DNA from 3 places in the Janthinobacterium sp. HH102 genome. Region 3 is predicted to be linked to each of the others. Evidence: predicted binding sites of a transcription regulator. Region 3 holds the regulator's gene; each other region holds the start of a gene.
What was found. Region 3 encodes LexA, which represses DNA repair genes until DNA is damaged. Its sites were predicted from a motif close to ACTGTATNNNNATACAGT; they were not measured.
Positions count from the first base shown of each region.

Region 1: JAB4_RS21595 (PA0069 family radical SAM protein) is a predicted target of LexA. The motif match lies at 6,140-6,157, and genes of this name have one in related genera.
Region 2: dinB (DNA polymerase IV) is a predicted target of LexA. The motif match lies at 2,490-2,507, and genes of this name have one in related genera.

Region 1 is NZ_CP062062.1:4,726,907-4,734,957, forward strand. Features, by position in the region: gene JAB4_RS21565 (uracil-DNA glycosylase) at 1-613, opposite strand, end outside; gene maiA (maleylacetoacetate isomerase) at 754-1,404, opposite strand; gene JAB4_RS21575 (fumarylacetoacetate hydrolase family protein) at 1,419-2,441, opposite strand; gene JAB4_RS21580 (VOC family protein) at 2,494-3,027, opposite strand; gene JAB4_RS21585 (LysR family transcriptional regulator) at 3,134-4,102, shown strand; gene JAB4_RS21590 (gamma-glutamylcyclotransferase) at 4,132-4,773, shown strand; gene JAB4_RS21595 (PA0069 family radical SAM protein) at 4,935-6,077, opposite strand; gene JAB4_RS21600 (tRNA-uridine aminocarboxypropyltransferase) at 6,206-6,913, opposite strand; gene JAB4_RS21605 (methyl-accepting chemotaxis protein) at 6,985-8,051, opposite strand, start outside.
Region 2 is NZ_CP062062.1:62,411-70,461, reverse strand. Features, by position in the region: tRNA gene JAB4_RS00290 (tRNA-Asp) at 1-17, opposite strand, end outside; tRNA gene JAB4_RS00285 (tRNA-Val) at 72-147, opposite strand; gene JAB4_RS00280 (S9 family peptidase) at 247-2,385, opposite strand; gene dinB (DNA polymerase IV) at 2,527-3,702, shown strand; gene JAB4_RS00270 (recombination-associated protein RdgC) at 3,821-4,717, shown strand; gene JAB4_RS00265 (TonB-dependent receptor) at 4,854-7,577, opposite strand.
Region 3 is NZ_CP062062.1:4,944,474-4,952,524, forward strand. Features, by position in the region: gene rplI (50S ribosomal protein L9) at 1-333, opposite strand, end outside; gene rpsR (30S ribosomal protein S18) at 361-651, opposite strand; gene priB (primosomal replication protein N) at 677-976, opposite strand; gene rpsF (30S ribosomal protein S6) at 997-1,386, opposite strand; gene lexA (transcriptional repressor LexA) at 1,662-2,297, shown strand; gene JAB4_RS22575 (cystathionine gamma-synthase family protein) at 2,534-3,775, opposite strand; gene purF (amidophosphoribosyltransferase) at 3,819-5,342, opposite strand; gene JAB4_RS22585 (CvpA family protein) at 5,381-5,869, opposite strand; gene JAB4_RS22590 (SPOR domain-containing protein) at 5,890-6,876, opposite strand; gene folC (bifunctional tetrahydrofolate synthase/dihydrofolate synthase) at 6,901-8,051, opposite strand, start outside.

The sequences.
Region 1 (8,051 bases), 220 kb from region 3:
CCGCCCCACCCTGCAGCGCCAGCGCTTCCAGCACCACCTGCAGGAAAGGCAGCCAGCCGCGCGCATCCTGCACGGGCGGCACGTGGGTACGGAATACCAGCGCCGCGTTGAGCAGCAAGAAGCCCTGCTCCGTCATCTTGCGCTGCAAGTCGGGCAGGGTCTGGATCACGCCGCTACCCGGCAGCTGCGCGGCGGCCGCCACGGGCGCCATGGCCACGCCGGACGTGTCGCCAGCCTGCAGCTGGCCATCGGCCACCAGCAGCATCTTCATGAAGTTGCGCAAGGAGGTGGCGCGGTTGACGGGTTTCGACAGGCCCGTCGCCGACCATAAGCTGCCGACGGCGCCATCCATGAAGCACACGCCCGTGGCGCTGTCGGCGCGCGGATACGGCCCCTCGCCCACCAGCACGTAGCGCACCCGCGCCAGCGGCAGGGCAAAGGCGGCGAACAGCCGGCCCTGCGTGGGCAGATAATCGTCGGCAGCCAGCGCCGGCAGGTAGGCGGGATCGGCCGCCATCACGGCGTGCAAGCCGCGCAGCAGGGCGGGACGCCAGGAAGCATGCGCCAGGGACAGGGCATCGGTGATGCTGGCAGGAACGGTTGTTGCGGTCATGGCGCGTCAGTAAAATATTTGGGCAAACGCAAATTGTAGCCTACCGGCAAGCAGGCATTGACTGCAAAAAATCAATTCCGCATAAAAAAGCCCCGGCCTGCATGCTGGCCGGGGCGGCTTACGTTTGATGCGGCTCAAACTTACTCGGCGTCAGGCTGCTGCGACGGATGTGCGGCGGCAAACGCCGGCAAGCCGGCGCAATGCGCGTGGATGCGCACCACGCGCGGGTAAGGCGCCAGGTCGATGGCGAAGCGCTGCGCATTGAATACCTGCGGTACCAGGCAGCAGTCGGCCATCGTCGGGCTGTCGCCATGACAGAACAGGCCAACTCCGGCCGGATCGCCCTGCGCCAGCAGCGCTTCCACGGCCGCCAGTCCCTCGGCCATCCAGTGGCGGTACCATTCCTGCTTGGCCTCGTCCGACAGCCCCAGGGTGTTTTTCAGGTATTTCAGCACGCGCAGATTCGTCAACGGATGGGCGTCGCAGGCGATCGCCAGCGCCAGCGCGCGCACGCGGGCGCGTCCCAGCGCATCCGCCGGCAGCAGCGGCACGGCTGGCCGCGTCTCGTCGAGGTATTCGAGCATGGCCAGCGACTGCGTCAGGATGGCGTCCTCGTCGTCGAGCGCCGGCACCAGGGCCGACGGGTTGACGGCGCGGTAGGCCGGCAGCAGCTGCTGGCCGCCGTCCTGCAGCAGGTGCACGGGGATGCTGTCGTAGGCGATACCCTTCAAATTCAAGGCAATGCGCACGCGGTAGGCGGCCGAACTGCGGAAATAGGTGTACAGCTTCATGGGGCGCCCTCCCCTCAGGCGCGGCCGGCGTACAGGGCCACGGTTTGCTCGATGCTGCCGAAGATGCTGGCGCCCGCCGCGTCGCGCATCTCGATGCGCACCGTGTCGCCGAACTTCAGGTACGCCGTCTTGGGCGCGCCGTGTTCGATGGTTTCATACATGCGCACTTCGGCCAGGCAGCAGTAACCCACGCCGCCGTTTTCGATGCTGGAGCCGAACAGGTTGCCCTGCTTGTTCGACACGGTGCCCGAGCCGACGATGCTGCCGGCGCCCAGTTCGCGTGTCTTCGCCGCATGGGCGACGAGCTGCGCAAAATTGAAGGTCATGTCTTCGCCCGCATTTGGTTTACCGAACGGTTTGTCGTTCAAGTCCACCAGCAGCGGCAGGTGCAATTTGCTGTCCGCCCAGTCGGCACCCAGTTCGTCGGGCGTGACGGCGACGGGCGAAAACGCGCTGGCCGCCTTCGACTGGAAGAAACCGAAACCCTTGGCCAGTTCGCCCGGGATCAGGTTGCGCAAGGAGACATCGTTGACGAGCATGACCAGGCGGATCGCTTTCGCCGCGTCGTCCACGCCGGCGCCCATGGCCACGTCGCCCGTGATCACCGCCACTTCCGCCTCCAGGTCGATGCCCCACTCTTCCGACAGGGCGAAGATGGGGTCGCGCGGCCCGATAAAACTATCGGAGCCGCCCTGGTACATCAGCGGGTCCGTGTAGAACGAGGCCGGCACTTCCGCGTTGCGCGCCTTGCGCACCAGTTCCACGTGGTTGATGTAGGCCGAACCGTCGGCCCACTGGTAGGCGCGCGGCAGCGGCGAGTGGCACAGATTGGCATCAAACGGCTGCGCGTCCGGCGCCTGGCCCGCGTTCAGGGCCGCGTAGGCGGTTTCGAGCTTGGGCGCCACAGCGTCCCAGTTGTCGAGCGCCGCCTGCAGGGTGGGGGCGATGGCGGCCACGCGCTGGTACTGGTGCAGGTCGCGGCTGACGACGATCAGGGCGCCGTCGCGGCTGCCGTTTTTCAGGGTTGCGAGTTTCATGGAGTGTGTTCCTTGTTAGGCGTAGTGTTCAGATGGATGCCGTGGGCGGCGCTCAGGCTTCGGCCGGCGCGTGCATCCAGGCGGCGTGCTTCGGCGCGCGGCGCGTCTGCGACCATTCTTCCAGCATTTCCCATTTGACGGCGTCCAGTTTGGCCATCATCTCGGGCGTGCCCACGTTGGCCGCCAGTTCCAGGCGGTGGCCGTTGGGGTCGAAGAAATAGATCGACTGGAAGATGGCGTGGTTCACCGGGCCAAGCACCTCGATGCCGGCGGCCACCAGGCGCTCCTTGGCGGCCAGCAGTTCCTCCATGCTGCCCACTTCCAGCGCCAGGTGCTGCACCCAGGCCGGGGTATTGCGGTCGCGGTCCATCGGCGGCTGCGTCGGCAGCTCAAAGAAGGCCAGCACATTGCCCTGGCCCGCGTCGAGGAAGACGTGCATGTACGGGTCCGGCGCCTTGGTCGACGGCACCAGGTCTTCGGCGATGGCGAGGACGAAATTCATGTTCAAATGCTTGACGTACCACTCGACGGTTTTCTTCGCGTCGATGCAGCGGTAGGCGACGTGGTGGATTTGCTTGATCTTCATGGTGTTTGTCTCCGATGGATGGCGGGTTTTTCAGCTTTTCACCATTAGAATCGAGTTACAGCTATCATACAAACAATTTTTAACCATCGATTTATCGGATTATCTTATGAGTCCCAGCCTGCGACAGATGCGCGCCTTCGTGGCGCTGGCCAAGACCGGCAGTTTTACCCTGGCCGCCGAATACCTGCACGTGACGCAGTCCGCCTTGAGCGGCTTGATCAAGGAACTGGAAAGCGTGCTGGGCGTGCGCGTGGTCGAGCGCAGCACGCGCAAGACGCAGCTGTCGGAAATCGGCCGCGAACTGTATCCGCTGTTTGAAAAGATGATCGAGGACCTCGACGGCGCCATGGCCGGCATCGCCCAGCGCAAGGCCCTGAAGACGGGCCTGGTGCGCATCGCCGCGCCGCAGATGATGGCGTGCACCCTGCTGCCGGAAGTGATCGCCGCCTACCGCCAGGCGCACCCGGAGGTGCAGCTGCGCCTGGTCGACTGCCCCGTGGAAAACGTGTCGGCGCGCGTCTTCAGCGGCGAAGTCGATTTCGGCATCGGCCCCGAGCGCGATCCGACGGCGGAAATCGCCGCGCAAGTGCTGTTCGAGATGCCCTTCGTACTGGTCTTCCCCGAGCAGCATCCGCTGCAGCAGAAAGAGCGCGTCACCTGGGCCGACGTGGGCGACTATCCGTTCATCTCGCTGCAGGGGCAATTTACGGAACGCCTGCTGCGCGACATGCACGGCGCGTTCCGCGAACTGTCGCTCAATCCCTATAACGAAGTGACCTTCATGACGACGGCGCTGGCCATGGTCAGCGCCAACCTCGGCATCACGGTCTGCCTGCCGTACGCGGAGCCGATGGTCAAACTCTACAAATTGCACATGCGCACCCTGCACGAGCCGGAACTGACGCGGCGCTTTTTCGTCTACACGAAGACGGGGCGTTCGCTGTCGCCGGCCGCCGAAAGCTTCATGGCCTTCCTGTTCCGCTTTGTCGAGACGCACGAGTGGAACGTGGGAGCGGGCGGCGGCACGGCCCGCGAGGCGCTGTCGGCCGGCGGCCCGGCCGGCGCCCCTTTATAATGGCGCATCGCCCCTTATCCACTTGCACCATGACCCAGCCTGACCAGCACGCCCTGTCTGCCACCGACGCCGCTACCATCGCCATCAACCAGCGCATGAACAAATTCGACGGCCATGAGCAGGTCTGGCTGTTCGGCTACGGCTCGCTGATCTACAAGGCGGACTTCCCCTATATCGAACGGCGCCCCGCCAGCATCGAAGGCTGGACGCGGCGCTTCTGGCAAGGTTCGCACGATCACCGGGGCACGCCGATGGCGCCGGGCCGGGTCGCCACCATCGTGCCGCAGGCGGGCGCCGTGTGCGACGGCATGGCGTATCTGATCACGCCCGAAGTCTTCGCCCACCTCGACCACCGCGAAAAAAACGGCTACCTGCGCCTGGCCACCGACATCACTTTCGACGATGGCAGCAAGGTCGAAGGCCTGGTGTACATCGCCAACGAGGAAAACGCCGCCTTCCTCGGTGCCGCCACGGAACTCGATATCGCGCGCCAGATCGCCCGATCAAACGGCCCCAGCGGTCCGAACAGTGAGTACCTGCTGCACCTGGCCAGTGCCCTGCGCGAACTGGGCAAGAGCGATCCGCACGTTTTTGCCATCGAGCAACATCTGGCGCAGATGCAAGCACAGGATAATGCCCACGATAGCACCGCAACGCCCTCCGGCGCCTGAGGTAGCCTGAGGTAGCCTGAGTCTAGCCTCTGCCTCCGCGTTTCCGGACGGCGGCGCCACTTCCGGCAAGCGACGGCACTCCTCCCAGCCGCAGACCAGCCTCGCCCGCATTGCTGCCCATGAGCGCAGCCCTGCGGCATCAGCGGTGACGCCGGTTTAACTTAAAACAAATCCAGCTGCCCCGCATTGCCTTTTTTTACTTTTGCACCCAGCGGCGGCACCACCAGCGGCCGGCGGAATTGCGTGCAATCGAGCTGCTTGAAGCGGCCGCCCTTGCCGTGCAGCCCCAGCCGGTGCACGGCCTTTTCAAAGCGCTGGCGGATGAGGTCAGCCCACACCCCCTCGCCGCGCATGCGCGCGCCGAACGCGCTGTCGTAATCCTTGCCGCCACGCATTTCGCGCACCCGGTTCATCACGCGCTGGGCACGCTCCGGAAAGTGCGCTTCCAGCCATTGCTGGAACAAGGGGCTCACTTCCCACGGCAGGCGCAGCACCACGTAATGGGCGTGGATGGCGCCCGCGTCGCGCACGGCTTCGAGCAACTGCTCGATTTCCGGCTCCGTCACGAACGGGATGATGGGCGCGATGCTCACACCCACGGGAATACCCGCCTCCGTCAGGGTGCGGATGGTGCGCAGGCGCCGCGCCGGGGCGGCCGCGCGCGGCTCCAGGGTGCGCGCGATGGCCGGGTCCAGCGTCGTGACAGTGACGGCCACGGCCGCCAGGCGCCTGGCCGCCATGGGCGCCAGTATGTCGATATCGCGCTCGATCAGCGATGACTTCGTGATCAGCGCCACGGGGTGGTCGCATTCGTGCAGCACTTCCAGCACGCGCCGCGTCAGCTGCCGTTCGCGTTCGCACGGCTGATACGCATCGGTATTGACGCCCAGGGCGATCGGTTCGGGCACATACGACGGCTTGGCCAGTTCGCGCCGCAACAGTTCGGGGGCGTTCACCTTGGCGTAGATGCGGCTTTCGAAATCCAGGCCCGGCGACAGGCCCATATAGCTGTGCGTGGGGCGGGCAAAGCAATAAATACAGCCATGTTCACACCCCCGGTACGGGTTCAGCGACACGTTGAAGGGCAAATCGGGCGAAGCGTTGCGCGTGAGAATGGTGCGCGCCTGTTCGTCGCTGACCTGCGTCTTCCATCCCGGCGCCGCCTCTTCCCCAGGCGCCTCGTCCAGGCCGCCCACGCTCCAGCCGTCATCGAAACCGGCGCGCGCATGCGTCTCGTGGCGCCCCTGCAAGTTCGAGATGGCCCCGCGCCCCTTTTGCGCTTTCAGCGATTGCGGCGGCAACATGGCTTGCCCGGCGAAGCTGTCATCGTGCTCTGGAATGATTGCTTTCATGAACGGCCCCATCAACTGTATATACGTACAGTATACTATGCCGCTGTGCGGCCAAGATCAAGGGCTACCGTGCTGTCGTTTCAAGCTTTTTCGCCATGCGGCATGACATAACTCAACTGCTGCGCCACAAAGCCGTCAAATGCCGTGATCAAGGGAACGAAGCGGGAAGCGTCCTGCTCCAACTGCATCAGGGCATAGCACGTCGCTTCCAGGGTCGATAACTGGTCTGGCGCATGCGCCTTGCGGATCAGATAATGGGAAGCGGGTGTATCGCGCAGCGGCAGGCGCGGCAGCTGTTGCAACAGGGGATTCAGATACAGCATCTTGCGGCTCTTGCGCCAGGTGGCGTCCAGCACCACCAGCCGCAATTGGCTCGAAAATCGGGCCGGATCGAGCAAGATGGACGGGTCGAGCGCTGGCGGCGGCGCGATGCCCAGCGAACGGTCGCCTGGCGTATCCGGGTACAGCAGCACATTGTGCTTGTCGGCCAGCAGTTCAGCGAGAGCCTCAGGGGCAAACTGTTCGCCCGTCAGCAGGCGGCTGTTGGGCAGGCTCAGATGCAGCAAGCGGGCGCTGCCCTTGGCGTTGTGGACTTCCAGCGGATGCTGGAGGATCAGCACGTCCACGGCGTGGGCGACGGGGGCAGTCCAGCGACAAATGCAGCTGGACGCAGCGCGCAGGCAAACCGGGCAGCGTGCGCGTTTGGCGGGTTCAGCCTGGAAGGAGGATGCGGCGCCAGGGCTGGCGATCGCGCTGGAAATAGAGCGGGAGGTACGGCGGGTGGTCATGGCGGAGCGCGTTCGCGGCTGTCTTCAAGCCGCGATTGTAGCGCCCACGCCATGCCAAGGGAAAGCTGCGCTTAAAACTCTTCCCAGTCGTCGGCACCGGATGCCACCGTCGTCTTCGGCGCGCGTGCGCGCACAGCGTCCGCTTGCGCCGCCTTGCCCGGCGCAGGCGCGGCCGCGGCGGGTGCCGGCGCACGGTGCTTGGCTGGCTGCACGGCCGGTCGCGTGGCAGTTTTCCCTCCTTGTGCCGACGCCGTCACGGACGGGCCAGCACTGGCCGAAACATAGCGCTGTGTGGCATCGAGCTTGAACACGCCCACCACGTCGGCCAGCTTGGCTGCCTGTTCCTGCATGGATTCGGCCGCCGCCGCCGCTTCTTCCACGAGGGCCGCGTTTTGCTGCGTTACCTGATCCATCTGGCCGATGGCCCGGTTGACTTGTTCGATGCCGGTGCGCTGCTCATCGCTGGCGTCGGTGATCTGGTTCATGATCTGCGTCACGTGGCTGATGCTTTGCACGATCTCGTCCATGGTGCGGCCCGCCTTGTCCACCAGTTGCGAACCGGCCTCGACCTTTTGCACGGAATCGTCGATCAAGCCCTTGATTTCCTTGGCCGCCGCGCTGGAGCGCTGCGCCAGGTTGCGCACCTCGGAGGCCACGACGGCAAAACCACGGCCCTGCTCGCCGGCGCGGGCCGCTTCGACGGCCGCGTTCAGGGCCAGGATATTCGTCTGGAAGGCGATGGCGTCGATGACGCTGATGATGTCGACGATCTTGCGCGAGGAATCGTTGATCGAGCCCATGGTGCTGACCACTTCCGAGACCACCACGCCGCCCTTGCTGGCGATCTGCGAGGCGTCGATGGCCAGCTGGTTGGCGCTGCGCGCATTGTCGGCGTTGAGTTTCACGGTGGAGGTCAGCTCTTCCATGGACGATGCCGTCTCTTCCAGCGAACTGGCCTGCTCTTCCGTGCGCGACGACAGGTCCAGGTTGCCGGCCGCGATTTCGCTCGACGCCGTGCTGATCGATTCGGTGCCGGCGCGCACCTGGCCCACGATACTGACCAGTTTATCGTTCATGTTTTTCAGCGCGTGCATCAATTGCCCCGTCTCATCGCGGCTTTCCACGACGATATGGCTGG
Region 2 (8,051 bases), 1.4 Mb from region 3:
AACTGAACTACCACTCCAAGCTCGTATGATCTGTGTTGCTGATCCATGAAGCACTGGACAGTTTTCTGATTTGGTGGGTGCTGAGAGGCTCGAACTCCCGACCTACGCCTTGTAAGGGCGCCGCTCTACCAACTGAGCTAAGCACCCGTTGCTTGTCTCAGAAAACCATCCCGACGTTTGTCACCACGTCTGGAAGAGGCGCTATTATAGGATGGCTAAAATCCTTCTGCAAGCGCTTTTTTCACATTATTGCGTGATGTTCCACTGCGACAGCATCCAGGCCATGTTGAAGGCGTTTTCGGCAATCGCGTTGTAGCGGCCCGACGCGCCGCCGTGGCCGGCGCCCATATTCGTTTTCAGCAGCAATGGATTGCCGTCCGTTTTATACGCGCGCAGCTTGGCCACGTATTTTGCCGGTTCCCAGTACATGACCTGGCTGTCGTTCAGGCCCGTCGTCACCAGCATGGCGGGATAATTCTTGCGCGCGATGTTGTCGTAGGGCGAGTAGCTGAGCATGTAGTCGTAGGCCGCCTTCTGGTTCGGGTCGCCCCATTCCAGGTATTCGCCCGTCGTCAGGGGCAGGCTGGCGTCCATCATGGTGTTCATCACGTCGACGAATGGTACGGCCGCGTGCACGGCGTGGAACAGCTCGGGACGCATGTTGACGACGGCGCCTATCAGCAAGCCGCCGGCGCTGCCGCCCTGGATGATCAGGCGGTTCGGGCTGGTCCATTTTTCGCGCACCAGGTAGTCGGCGCTGTCAATGAAGTCATGGAAGGTGTTTTTCTTCTTCATCAGCATGCCGTCTTCATGCCACGCTTCGCCCATGTCGGTGCCGCCGCGGATATGCGCTTGCGCATAGATGACACCGCGTTCCAGCAGGCTGATGCGGCTGATGGAAAAAGTGGCTTCCGTCGAGATGCCATACGAGCCGTACGAGTACAGCAGCAGCGGCGCGGAACCGTCGAGCTTGACGCCCTTCTTGTAGACGACCCACAGCGGCACTTGCACGCCGTCGCGCGCTGTCACCCACAGACGCTGCGTCGTGTAGCGGCTGCCGTCAAAGCCGCCGACGATTTCCTGCTGCTTCAGCACCGTGCGCTGGCCATCCTTCATGCCGACATCGATGATGGTGGGCGGCGTGACGGGCGACTGGTAGGACATGCGAAATTGCGTGGCCGAAAACTCGGGTGTGCCGACGGACGTGGCCAGATAGACGGGGTCGTCGAACTGCACGGTTTTCCAGTTCTTTTGCGCAAAATCAAGGATGCGCGCGCGGTTCAGGGCGCGCGCCTTTTCCATCACCACCAGATAGCCCTGGAAGACGTCGATGGACTGGATCACGGCATCCTTGTTGTGCGGCACGACGGGTTTCCAGTGTTTCGGCTGCGGGGTGCTCAATGGCGCGCTGACGACGCGGAAATTCTTCGCATCCTTGTTGGTCAGGATGTACAGCTGGCCGTCGCGGTGTTCGACGACGTAGCGGTGGCCTTTTTCGCGTTTCAGCACGCTCTGGAAACTGCCTTGCGGCTTGTTCGTTGGCAACAGCAGCACTTCGCTCGTATCCGTGCTGCGCGCCGTGAGCACAAAGTAGCGCTGGTCGCGCGTGCGGCTCACGCCGATGGCGAATTGCTCTACCGGCTCGTGATAGACCTGCTGCGGCATGCCGCCCAAGGCCAGGCGGAACAAGCGGTCAGCGCGCTTGGTGGTGGCGTCTTCCTGCGTCAGCATCAGGGTGGCGTTGTCGGCCGCCCAGGCCAGGGATGTGACGCGCGGCATGCTGTCGCCCAGCAACTTGCCCGTCTTCAAATCCTTGACATGCAGCGCGTACTGGCGGAAACCCGTCGTGTCGGTGGTGTAGGCCAGCAACTGTTCATTCGGGCTGATGGCAAACGCGCGCACGGCAAAAAATTTGTGGCCTTCGGCCAATTGATTCTGATCCAGCAAGATTTCTTCAAGCGCCTGCGCATCGTAGGCGCCGCTGGCGCCGACGGGGCGGCGGCAGTGAATTGGATATTGCTTGCCCGCTTCCGTGCGCGTGTAATAGTAGAAATTGCCCTGGCGCGCAGGCACGGACAGGTCCACTTCCTGCATGCGTCCCTTGATTTCCGCAGTCAGCTTGTCGGCCAGCGGCTGGATCGGGGCCGTGACGGCCGCCGTATAGGCGTTTTCCGCATTCAGGTAGTCGATCACGGCAGGATCGGTCTTCTTTTGCAGCCAGCGGTAGTCGTCCGTAACCACGGTGCCGTGGCGCGTTTCCTGCCAGGCCGTCTTGGCGGCGACCGGCGCGGTGGCGTCGGCGGCCTGCGCGGATGGCGCCAGCGTGGACAGCAGGATGGATGAGCAGACGGCCAGGCGGCGCAAAGCTTGATGTGCTGTAGACAAGGCAACTCCTTTTATAGTCGTGTCAGGATTGTAATCTTGCTATTGAGAAAAGCAACTGCGGAGCGCGTGCGTTTCAACTTGCATCCATGGGCATTTCCAGCGATACTGTATATAACTACAGTATCCCGCCGCGAGGTGTCCTTGACCACATCTGCCCCTACATTGCCTGAACCGCGCCGCTGGATAGCCCATCTGGACATGGATGCCTTTTTCGCCTCCGTGGAACTGTTGAAATATCCGGAATTGCGCGGCGAAGCCGTCGTCATCGGCGGCGGGCGCTTGCAGCAACCCCTGTTGCAGGAAGACGGCACGCGGCAATTCGCGCGCATGCGCGACTACGTGGGGCGCGGCGTCGTCACCACGTCGACCTATGCGGCGCGCAAGTTTGGCGTGTTTTCCGCCATGGGCATCATGAAGGCGGCGAAACTGGCGCCCGACAGCATCCTGCTGCCGGCCGATTTCGAGGCTTACCGCGAGTATTCGGCCCGCTTCAAGCAGGCAGTGGCACAGCTGTGCCCCATCATCCAGAACGTGGGCATCGATGAAATCTATGTCGACCTGACGGAACATGGCGAGCAGGCGCCGGCCATCGCGGCGCGCCTGAAGGCGGCCGTGTTCGAGGCGACGGGCCTGTCGTGCTCGATCGGCCTGGCGCCGAACAAATTGCTGGCAAAAATCTGTTCCGATCTGGAAAAGCCCGACGGCCTGACCATTTTGTCGCCCGAGGATGTGGAAACGCGGGTCTGGCCCTTGCCGGCGAAAAAGATCAACGGCATCGGCCCGAAGGCGACGGCCAAGCTGGAAGCCTTGGGCATCATCACTATCGGCGAGCTGGCGCGGGCCGACATGGCCATGCTGCGCACGCAGTTCGGCGACCTGTACACGGGCTGGCTGCGCCAGGCGGCGCTGGGCATCGACGAGCGGCCCGTGCAGACGAGCCGGGAAACCAAGTCCGTCAGCCGCGAAACGACGTTCGAGCGCGACTTGCAGGTGGTGCGCGACCGCGCCACGCTGTCGGAAAAGCTGGAAAGCCTGTGCACGCGCGTGGCGGGCGACCTCGACAAGCAGTCGCTGGCGGGGCGCACGGTGGGCATCAAGCTGCGCTTCGAGGATTTCAGCACGGTCACGCGCGACATCACCCTGCCCAGTGCCACGGCGGACGCCGCCGCCATCCTGCGCGCCAGCCGCGATTGCTTGCGGCGCGTGCCATTTGACAAGAAAATCCGCCTGCTGGGCGTGCGCATCTCGACCTTGTCCGATCCGGCCGTCATGACGCGGCAGGCGCCAGCCCAGGCGGAGCTGTTTCCCGCCCTGTAGCGGCATTCCCCATGCATCAACAACACCGCGCCAGTCCGCGCTTTTGACGGCATTCCCGTGTCGAAAGTGTAGAATGGCGTTCCCCTGGCACTACTGAAACAAACGGAAGACAAAAATTATGTGGTTCAAGAATCTTCAGATTTACCGCCTGCCCGCACCGTGGGCTTACACGCCAGAACAACTGGAAGAGGCCTTGTCCTCGAACAAATTTACGCCGGCGACCAGCATGGATCTGATGCGCCAGGGCTGGGATACGCCACGCCCGAACGGCGGCCTGGTCCACGTGGTCAACAAGCAAATGCTGATCTTGCTGGGCACGGAAAAGAAACTGCTGCCAGCCACCGTCATCAACCAGGTGGCCAAGGCCCGCGCCGCCGAGATGGAAGAAGCGCAAGGCTTTGCGCCTGGCAAGAAAGCCATGAAGGAATTGAAGGAACGCGTGGCCGACGAACTGCTGCCGCGCGCCTTCAGCATCCGCAGCAACGTCTGGACGTGGATCGACCCCGTCAATGGCTGGCTGGTGGTCGATGCCGCCAGCCCGGCGAAAGCCGATGAAGTCATCAAGCTGCTGCTGAAAGCCGTCGATAAACTGCCGCTGGAAAGCCTGCGCGTGCAGCGCTCGCCCGTGGCGGTGATGACGGAGTGGCTGCAGGCGGACGACGCGCCGGCCGGCTTCACGGTCGACATGGATACGGAATTGCGCGCCACGGGCGAGAGCAAGGCCACCGTGCGCTACGTGCGCCACACCCTGGAAGCGGACGATGTGCGCCGCCACATCGCGGCCGGCAAGCAGTGCACGCGCCTGGCCATGACGTGGAACGACAAGATCTCGTTCGTGCTAACGGAGTCCTTGGCCATCAAGAGCGTCAAGCCGCTCGACGTGATCAAGGAAACGGAATCGAGCACGAAGAACGACGAAGAGCGTTTCGACGGCGACGTGATGCTGATGACGGGCGAGCTCTCCAAGCTGATGGCCGACGTGGTCGAAGCCTTGGGCGGCGAAGCGACGGCGTAACAGCCGTCATGCTGGTACGAAAAAGGAGCTGCGGCTCCTTTTTTTTCGCCTGTGCAATTTGTGGGTGCATAAAAAAAAGCGCCTTGCACGGTGAAGTGCAAGGCGCTTTTCAGACAAGCTAATTCAACACGTCAAATTAGAACTTGTAGTTGCCGGTGACGTAGAACGAACGCATCATCGGATCGGCGTAGCGTGGGTCGAAACCGATCTGGTGGCCCGACGAAGCGCGCAGCGACAGCGGCGGTGCACGGTCGAACAGGTTTTTGATGCCTGCGCGGATCGTGGTTTGCTTGTCAAAGGCGAAACGTGCTTGCCAGTCGAACGTCGTGTACGACGGTACTTGCAGGCGGAAGTTTTTCTCTTCTTTTTGGGTCGCCAGGTTGTACACGGTAGCGGGAGCATCGGTGTAGCCGTTACGGTAGTTGACCGTGACCGTGTTGCTCAGGCGGCCCGTGTCCAGGGTCGTCGTCAGCTTCATCAGGTTGCGGAACGTGACTTCGTTGGTGTCGCCGAAGAAGTTCATGTTGCTGGTGAACACATTGTCGCTACCGGCTTTGGTGTAGTTGGCGTGCAACATGTGCGTACCGCTCAATTGGGCGGTCAGCTTGCCGAAAGAAAACTTGTGGTTGGCGGACAGATCCCAGTCGATACCACGGTATTCCTTCTTGCCGATGTTGACCGACAGTTTCTTGAACGCGTAGTAAGCGATGCCGGTCGATGGTTCGATGTATTCACCGAAGCTCGATGCATACTTGACCGGATCGGCAAATGCTTGCTCTTCGGATACTTCCGACACGGCATTGCGCAATTTCACATCCCACAGGTCGGCGCCGAACGAGAATGCCGAGCTAGGCTCGACACGGAAGCCCAGGGTGAACTGCTTCGATTTTTCCGATTGCAGATCCGGGTTGCCTTGCGATACCGCGTTGTATTGCGTTGCTTCCGCGCGGCACAGTGCGTTACCTGGGTATGGGCAGTCAAATTTCTTGGCGGTAAAGCCGGCGTTGACCAGTGGCTGAGCGATGTCCAGCATGCTTGGCGCCTTGAAGCCCGTGCCGTAGGAACCGCGGATCAGCACGGTCTGTACCGGCTGCCAGCGTGCCGATACCTTGTAGGTATTGGCGCTGTCTTTTTTGCCGACAGTTTTGTTGTTCAGCTTGTCATCGATCGCTTTGACGGCATCGTAACGGCCGCCGACGGTCATTTCGAACGACTTGGTCAGCGGTGCCAGCAACTCGACGAAGGCGCCGTAGGTGTCGCGGCTCATGTCGTAGGCTGGCTTGGTGTTGAAGCTGTAGATGTCGTCGCCGGTGGCGCCTGGCGATTGCTCATACGTATAGGTGCGGTAGTCGCCGCCGATACCGAGGCTGGCCTTGCCGCCTGGCAGGCTGAACAATTCACGCGAGCCGTGCGTGTCGATGCCGCGCATGGTGGTTGATGCGGTGCGCACGGAGCCGACGAATTGCGCGCCAGCGACCTGTGCTTGCACGGATGGCTTTTGTGTCGCAGCAAAAGGATTGAAGTCCGGATTGGCCAGGATATTTTTGAATTCCTGGCTCTTCTGGTAACCGCCCGTGTAGCGCTCGTCGATCGAGTTTTGCGACCAGGTCAGGCCGCTTTCGAAGTTCCACGCGCCCAGTTCGCCTTCCACACCGACGACCATGTGTTTGGTTTCGGTGATGGTGTTGCTGGCACGCAGGCCGAAGTCGGTGCTGCGGTAGTTGGCCGTCACGGATTTGACGTCGGCACGTTGCGCTGGCGTCAGGTAGGGCGACACATAGGTGTTGTACAGCGCGCTGTCCTTGGCGATTGCGATCGGGATCGGATTGGCGGCGATACGCGCCGTCAGGTCGTAGCGCGAGTAGGCCAGTTCGGCGAATGCATTCAGGTTGTCGTTCAGCTTGTACGTCGCTTTGGAGAACAGGCTGTCGCGTTTCGATTGCGGTACGATTTCCACGGTGGAACCCGTGTCGAAGCCGCAAGCGCGTGCATTGGCGGTGGTGACGTCGAAACCTTCAGGGCAATTGCCATTTTTAGCCAGGTAAGGCGAAAACGCGGTCGATGGCGCACCGCTCTTGTAGGCAACCGTGGCGCCTGCTGGCGAAGCCGATGTGCTGGTGCGGTCCCAGATGTAGTTATTGCCGTTGCGGCTGAATGGCACATACGAGGTAGCGGCGAACGTGCGGTCGGTGGCGCGCAGTTTCGATTGCTCGTCATGGCGGTACGACAACAGCACGTTGAAACGGTCTTCGTCCAGGTCGCCGAAACCGTAGGTGACGCTGGTGTTCCAGGCGTTGCCGCCCTTGTCTTCCGGACCGCCGTAGGTGGCTTCCAGGGTGGCGCCTTGCTGATTTTTCTTCAGGATGAAGTTCAGTACGCCGGCGATGGCGTCCGAGCCGTACAGGGCCGAAGCGCCGTCGGTCAGGATTTCGACGCGTTCAACGGCGCTCATCGGAATGGCGTTCAGGTTGACCGTGGTGCCGGAACCTTGTGGCGCGATGCGGCGGCCGTTCAACAGCACCAGGGTGTAGGTTTCGCCGATACCGTGCAGCGAAGCACTGGTATTGCCGCCCGAGTCGGAACCGGCGGCGACGGCGCCGATGGTGAAGCCTTGCATCGCCGGCAGGGCCTGAATCAGGTCGGCAACCGAAGTGGCGCCCGATTTGGCGATCGCTTCTTGCGACAGGCGCTGTACAGGCAAGGCGCCTTCGACAGCGATACGCTTGATGCTCGAACCGGTAATTTCAACTTTTTGAATTGCTTCGTCCGCCATGGATTGGCCGGAGAACAAAACGCTGCCTGCCAGGACGGTCAGGGCCAGGCGTACGCTGCGTACGCCAATCTTTTCTTTAAATGCCATTGTAACAATTACTCCGTAGTAGTTTTAATAACGACAAGCAGTACACGAGCACCGTTCTGGTCATCGGGTAGATGCCCAGCGGTGCTCGTGTACGGTAGGCGGAACCACGTCGGTGGGAGGTGGAAGACTACTTAGCGCAATATTGTTATAAATGCACTTTTGACTTGTCGAGGCAAACATTATGTCGTCTCAGCAAGAAAAAATGCACCTCAACCGTGTCGGATTTGGCAATAAATTCGAGATACTGAAGAATATTTGATTTAAATGTTAAATATAGATTTTATATTTATAAATATCTGCGTTTTTAAAAATGATCAATGGCGTTTTTTTGCAACATAAAATTATTGTATTGGCAATTCGATGTTTTACCAGCAATAATTAGATGAAAAATGTTGTATTGCAGAATTTATGCAGCATAAAAAAATGTAAAAAAAGCCCGCTGAAAGCGGGCGGGTCGAATTGTGACAGAGTGTC
Region 3 (8,051 bases):
TTTTTCAACAGCAAAACCTTGCTTGGTCAGCGCTTCAGCGATGTCGAAGTTGGTGACGGAACCGAACAGACGGCCATCGACGCCAGCTTTTTGAGCAACTTGAACGGTCAGGCCGCTCAGTTTTTCGCCCTGGGCTTGCGATGCGGCCAGTTTGGCGGCAGCAGCTTTTTCCAGTTCGGCGCGCTTGACTTCGAATTCAGCCACAGCGGTTGCCGTAGCACGACGTGCCAGGCGTTGCGGGATCAGGAAGTTACGTGCGTAACCGTCTTTGACTTTGACGACTTCGCCGAGGTTACCGACGTTTACAACTTTTTCTAACAGAATGATTTGCATAGTTCTTCTCCAGGAATATCTGACCGATTAAGCGTGGTGCAGATCGGTGTATGGCAGCAGCGCGAGGAAGCGAGCGCGCTTGATTGCGGTGTCGACTTGGCGCTGGTAGTGCGCTTTGGTACCGGTCAGGCGTGCTGGCATGATCTTGCCGTTTTCCTGGACGAAGTCTTTCAGCGTGTCGACGTCTTTGTAGTCGACTTGCTCAACGTGAGCTGCCGTGAAGCGGCAGAACTTCTTACGTTTGAACAAAGGGTTTTGCTGTTTGCGTTTTTCTTTAAGCTTGAGCTTATTTTTGTCGAACTTTTTACCGAATGCCATGTCAGGCTCCTGTATCTAAAATGCGCTAGTCAGAATTGACTGCACTAAAATCAATGATGTGAAACACCAAACTCTTGCTGTTGCGGCTCTTCCTGGCCAGGAAACCCGTGAACTGATACACCCCGCCCAAGCTTGCCTGACTGAACCGGCCTGAAATTTCGCCAGCGGCTAGCGCGGCAACATCAAACTCGGTCAAACGGGCAATCCCTGCTTCCATCTGCTGCGAACTGTGTTGCAATACTGCATTCACAATCGGCAGCCCTGCCGGGGTATAGCGCAATATTTCGCGCTCGGCAATGATGGCGGTGACTTGTAGCTGGTTCAGCGCACGATCCTGGTCAAAAATTAAGCTGCTGCTGCGGCTGGAGCGGCTGCTGGTGCTTCGGTGCGGTGGCTTTTGGCCGCGTCTTCGCGTTGTACCGATTTCATCATCGGCGAAGGAGCTGTTTCAGCTTTCTTCATTTTAACGGTCAGGTGACGCAACACGGCATCATTGAATTTGAATGCTGTTTCCAACTCGACCAGGGTCTCGTTGTCGCATTCGATGTTCAGGCAGATGTAGTGTGCTTTAGGCAGCTTTTGGATCGAGTAAGCCATTTGACGGCGGCCCCAATCTTCCACGCGGTGAACCGAACCGCCGCGGGTGGTTACGCTGGCTTTGTAGCGTTCGATCATCGCGGGCACTTGCTCGCTTTGGTCCGGATGGACGATAAAGACTATTTCATAATGACGCATGCAAACTCCTTCAGGTCGGATTGATAATCGCCCACCCCGGCGTCAAGACGGGTGTGGGAAGGTCAGCCGAAGATTATAACCGCCTTTTGCAAACGTTTCAATCATTGCTTGCGCCAGTGCCCGAAAAGCCCGCGGACCACCGTGCTTTTCGACCGGGAACAAGTATTTCTTGCGAAATTCGCCGAAAACACGGAAATCCCCTTGCATAGTGGGCGATACTGTACAAAAATACAGACTGTTCATATAGACAGCATTTTAGTATGCACCCACCGCTCATGATCAAGCTGACAGCACGACAAGAACAAATCCTGAACCTGATCAAGGACGCGATTGAAAACACGGGCTTTCCCCCCACCCGTGCCGAAATTGCCAATGAACTGGGTTTCAAATCGGCCAATGCGGCCGAGGAGCATTTGCAGGCCCTGGCCCGCAAGGGCGCGATCGAGATTTCGCCCGGCACCTCGCGCGGCATCCGCCTGATCGGCGCGGCAGCCGAAGCGCCGCCATCGAAAGTGCCGGCGGCGCTGCTGATGTCGCTGCCCCTGATCGGCAGGGTGGCCGCCGGTTCGCCCATCCTTGCCCAGGAAAACCTGGAAGCGAGCTACAACGTGGACCCGGCCCTGTTCTCGGCCAAGCCCGACTTCCTGCTGAAGGTGCGCGGCTGGTCCATGCGCGACGCCGGCATCATGGATGGCGATTTACTGGCCGTCAAAAAGGTCGACAGCGCCAAGAATGGCCAGATCGTCGTGGCCCGCATCGGCGACGAAGTCACGGTCAAGCGCTACAAGAAGACGGGTTCCGTCATCGAATTGCTGCCGGAAAACCCGGATTTCAAGGTCATCACCGTGTCGCCGGAAGATGAATTTGCCCTGGAAGGCCTGGCAGTCGGCTTGATGCGCAGCTGGCATTAAGTTGCCTGCCGGGGTCAGACCCGCCGGGTCTGACCCCAGTTTTTAGTTGCGGCCCCTTCTCATGCCTGACACCTAAGTTCTGACACCTAAGTTTCCGTCATCGAACTGCTGCCGAAAGATGAATTCGCCCTGGAAGGCCTGGCTGTGGGACTGATGCGCAACTGGCATTAAACGACTGCACGAACAAAGGGCCGCAACAGCATGACTGTTGCGGCCCTTTTCATTTGTCCGGCGACTTATACATCGAGTGCTTGGCGGAAATCCTCAAGCAGATCCACCTCATCCTCGATACCGACGGAGACGCGGATCAGCGATTCGGCGATGCCCATGCTGGCGCGGCGCTCGGCGCCCATCTCATAGAAGATCGTGTGGGCGACGGGAATGACCAGGGTGCGCGTGTCGCCCAGGTTGCTCGCGGGAATAGCCAGATTCAAACGATTGAGGAAATCGAAGCAATCGATGCCATCCTTCAATTCAAAGCTGAACAGCGAACCATAGCTGCGGAACAGGTCGCTCGCCAAGGCGTGCTGCGGGTGCGACGCCAAGCCCGGGTAGTGCACGGCCGCCACTCGCGGATCGGCGGCCAGCATGGTGGCCAGCGCCAGGGCGTTCGAGCAGGTGCGGTCCATGCGCAAGGCCATGGTTTCCGCGCCGACGGCGATATGGTGCGCCGCTTCCGGCCCCAGGGACGCGCCGAAGTCGCGCAAGGCCTTGGCACGGATCTGCGCGATGCCCCACTGCGCGGGCGCCGCCTTCTTGTAATTCTCGAAAATATTCGGATACTGCGTCCAGTCGGACACGCCCGTGTCCGTCAAGCTGCCGCCCAATGCATTGCCGTGACCGCCGATGGATTTCGTCAAGGCATTGACCACGAGGCCCGCGCCCACGGCTTTCGGGCGGAACAAATACGGCGTCGTCATCGTGTTGTCGACGATGTACAAGATGCCCTTTTCGCGGCACAGGTCACCGATTTTTTTCAGGTCGGCGATCTGCGTGCGCGGATTGGCGATGGTTTCCACGAACACGATGCGCGTGGCAGGCGTGATGGCGGCCGCCACGTTGGCCACCTCGGTGGCGTCGACGAAGGACACGGCGATGCCCTGCCCCGTCACCGTTTGCCACAGGCTGTTGGTGTTGCCAAACAAAAAGGCCGACGAGACGACATGGTCGCCCGCGCGCAGCAGCGACTGCACCACGGCGCCGATGGCGCCCATGCCGGTGGCGAAGCACAAGGTCGCGACGCCGTCTTCCATCTTGTTGACCTTGTCTTCCAGCGCGGACACGGTGGGGTTGCCCTGGCGGCCATAGCGGAAACCGGGTTCCTTGCCCTGGAATACGGAAGCGAGCTGGCGCGCATCGGCATAACCAAACGCGACGGAAGTGTGCACGGGCTTGTGCAGCGAACCATGCTCGATGCCCTTGCGGCGGTCGTTATGCAGGATGGTGGTGGTAAAGCCGTAGTTTTTTTTATCGTTCATGATCGCGGAGCAAAAAAAGCCCGGCGCTAGCCGGGCAAGATAATTACGCTTCTGTCGTTGCCAGGTTCAGGTTCAGCTGGGAACGCGGCGTATCTTCGGGCGCTGCCGCCTTCGGATGGTGGCGCGCATATTCCAGACGGTCCAGGTATTCCTGCGACACGTCGCCCGTCACGTAGACGCCGTCGAAGCACGAGGCCTCGAAGTTGGTCAGGGCCGGGTTGACGTCGGCGATCGCCTGCTTGAGCGCGCCGATATCCTGGTAGACCAGGTAGTCGGCCGTGATTTCGCGGCACACTTCTTCCGTCGTGCGGCCGTAGGCGATCAGCTCGTCGCGCGTCGGCATGTCGATGCCGTACACGTTCGGATAGATGACGGGCGGCGCGGCCGAGGCGAAGATGACTTTCGTCGCGCCCGCTTCACGCGCCATCTGCACGATTTCACGGCTGGTGGTGCCGCGCACGATGGAATCGTCGACGAGCAAGACCACTTTATCCTTGAATTCGGACGGGATCGCGTTGAGCTTCTGGCGCACGGATTTCTTGCGCGCCGCCTGGCCCGGCATGATAAAAGTGCGGCCGATGTAGCGGTTCTTGATGAAGCCTTCGCGGTATTCGATGTTCAGCGCCATGGCCAGCTGGATGGCGGCCGGACGCGAGGAATCGGGAATCGGCATGACCACGTCGATATGCACGCCTGGCAATTCGGCGCGGATCTTCTCGGCCAGGTATTCGCCCATTTTCAGGCGCGTGGCGTACACGGAGGCGCCGTCGATGACGGAGTCGGGACGGGCCAGGTAGACGAATTCGAACACGCACGGGTTCAGGCTGGCATTGTCGGCGCACTGGGCGCTGTGCAATTTCTTGTCGGCATCGATGAAGACGGCTTCGCCGGGGCCGATGTCGCGCACGAAGCGGAAGCCCATGCCTTCCAGGGCCACGGATTCGGAAGCGATCAGGTATTCGGGACCCTGCTCCGTTTCATTGATGCCCAGGCACAGCGGACGGATGCCGTGCGGGTCGCGGAAGGCCAGCAAGCCCACGCCGGCGATTTGCGCGACGGCGGCATAGCCGCCCTTGACGCGACGGTTCAGCACAGTCACGGCCTTGAAGATGGCTTCCGGGTCCAGGTTCAGGCCCGTCGTCGCTTCCTGGATTTCATGCGCCAGCACGTTGAGCAGCACTTCCGAATCGGAATCGGTATTGATGTGGCGGCGGTCGTTCTTGAACATTTCCAGCTTCAACTGTTCCCAGTTGGTCAGGTTGCCATTGTGCGCCAGGGTGATGCCGAACGGCGCATTCACATAGAACGGCTGTGCTTCCTCTTCGCTCGACGAACCGGCCGTCGGGTAGCGGCAATGGCCGATGCCCGTCGTGCCTTGCAGCGAACGCATGTTGCGCGTGCGGAAGACGTCTCGCACGAGGCCGTTGGCCTTGTGCATGGAAAACATACTGCTGTGATTGGTCGCAATCCCTGCCGCGTCCTGACCGCGATGTTGCAGGAGCAACAATGCATCATAGAGCAATTGATTGACAGGTTGATGGGAAACGACGCCGACGATGCCACACATGGTGTGCTCCTAAACTGTGCTACTGATTTTAAAAAAATTCAAAATTTCACATGCTGCGCGTAAGCGGCAGGCAGATAAGGCTTGATGGCGCGCGCGCCCTGTTCCGCGAGCGGACTGAGCAGCGCGTTTTTCCAGAATGGCTGCTGCGGTATGGAAGTCATGCCACACAAGATGACGGCGGTCAGCACGATCACAAGGCCCCGCGCCACGCCGAACAGGCTGCCCAGGGTGCGGTCGGCCAGACTCAGGCCTGTCACCTTGACGAGCGCGTCAACCGTCATGGACAGCAATCCCATCAAAATGCGCACGCCGATGAACAGCACTACGAAAGCCAGCAATAAACGGATCGCTTCGCCCGGCACGGCTTCCGGCAGAAATTTCGCCAGGGTGGCGCCATAGGCATTGGCAATGACGAACGCCACGATCCAGCTGACCAGGGACAGTATTTCCTTGACCAGGCCGCGCATCATGCTGATCAGCACGGAAGTCACCAGCACGAACAGCACCAGGTAATCGAAGATCGTCACGCGCATTCAGCCTTGCAACATCACGCCGGCACCAGCGAGCCGCCCAGGCCCAGCTTTTGCAACTTGGCGCGCGTCTTTTCCGCGTCTTCGCGGCTGCCGAACGGTCCCACGCGCACGCGGATGCGCTCGCCCGCCGGACTGGAGACTTTCTGCGTGTACGACTTGATGCCCGCTTCGCGCAGCTTGTCCTGCAATTCATCGACCTTGTCCTGCGTCGCCAGCGCCGCCACCTGCACCACGAACTTGCCGCTGCCGGCGTCGTGGGCCTTGTCTTGCGCTTTTTCTTGCGGCTTGTCTTGCGGCTTGCCTTCCAGGATGGCCAGCGCGCGCGCGGCATCGTCGGCCGATTGCGCCGGCTTGGCAGGCTTGGCCTCAGGCTTGGCTTCGGGCTTTACTTCATGCTTCGGTTCAGGCTTGGGCTCGTGTTTCGGCTCCGGCTTGGCTTCATGCTTCGGCTCGGGCTTCGGTTCCGGTTTCGGCTCCACCTTGACAGGCTTCGGTTCGGGCTTGGGTTCGGGTTTCGGCTCCACATAGGCCGGCTTGACCGGTACAGGCTGGGCGGCGGCCAGCACGGGGGCCGGCGTCGGCTTGGCCGCAGGCGGCAGCGGCGCGTCGACGATTTCCTCGGACTGGTCCAGGCCATTCGATGCGGCCTGGACCGGCACGGCCGGCACAGGCGCCGGTGCAGGCGCCGCCTTTTCCTTCGACGGAATGTCGATGGCGATATCGTTGAACGGTGCTTTCGGCTCCGAATCGAGCAGCATCGGCAAGCCGACGGCGACGCCCAGGGCCAGGGCGACGGCCCCGACCAGGCGGCGGCGTGCGCGCTTTTTTTCAGGCAAGACCGGATCCGGTGCTTCCTTGCCGCCACGGCGCGATCCGCCGCCACCCGAGGTGTTGGCGGCGCGCTTGCGGGTCGGCGACTGTGCTTCGCCAGGGACATAAAAGCCGCTGTCTTCGCCAGAGGATTCTTGCTTGTTTTTAAACAGTTTCGAGAACAAGCCCATGCGTGATTTTCAGTCGAGTGCGTTTCAGTGAAGTGAGGATTTTCGGGCCTTCATCACGCCTGCAACGGTGAGGAAAGAACCAAAGACCACAATTCTATCATTCTCACCGGCCCGGTTCATTGCATTTGCAAAAGCTTGTGCCGGATCATCGAAAATAGACACAGTATGTTCGCTGCTGTCGGGCTTATCTTCGAGCATGATCTGCACCTTGGCGGCCAGCTCGGAAGCCGTGGCCGCGCGCGGCGAAGGCAGGCCCGTCAGGCACCAGTGGTCAACGTGTTCACTCATCGCGGCCAGTACGCCATCGATATCCTTGTCGTGCATGGAACCGAATACGGCATAGGTGTACGGGTGGAAACCCATATTACCGAGGTTCTGGTTCAGCGCCGACGCCGCGTGGGGGTTGTGCGCCACGTCGAGGATCACGCTGGGGCGGCCAGGCAAGACCTGGAAGCGGCCCGGCAGTTCCACCGTCACGAGGCCCGTGCGCACTTCCTGCGCGCCCACGGGCAGTTTCAGCTTCAGCACTTCCAGCGCGGCCAGCACGGCCGTCGCATTGAGGATCTGGTTGGCGCCGCGCAAGCTCGGGTAGGCCAGCGAATTGCGGCGCTGCTCGCGCCCGCCGTAGTTCCACTGCTGCTTGTCGCCCGAATAGTTGAAATCGCGGCCCATCAGCCACAGGTCGGCGCCGATGGCCTCGGCATGGTCGATCAACGATTGCGGCGGCACGGGGTCGCTGCAGATGGCCGCCTTGCCTGGACGGAAGATGCCCGCCTTTTCAAAGCCGATCGCTTCGCGCGTGTCGCCCAGGTAATCCGTGTGGTCGATATCGACGCTGGTGACGATGGCCACGTCCGCGTCGATCACGTTGACGGCATCCAGGCGCCCGCCCAGGCCCACTTCCAGGATGGCCACGTCCAGGTTGGCTTGCGACAGCAGATGCAAAATCGTCAGGGTGGTGAATTCGAAATACGTGAGCGGCGTATCGCCGCGCACGGCTTCGACGGCCTGGAAGCTGGCGACGAGCTGCTCGTCGCTGGCCATCTCGCCCAGCACGCGCGCGCGCTCGTTAAAATCGAGGAAATGCGGCTTGATGTACAAGCCCACTTTGTAGCCGGCACGCAACAGCACGGATTCCAGCATGGCGCAGGTGGAGCCCTTGCCATTCGTGCCCG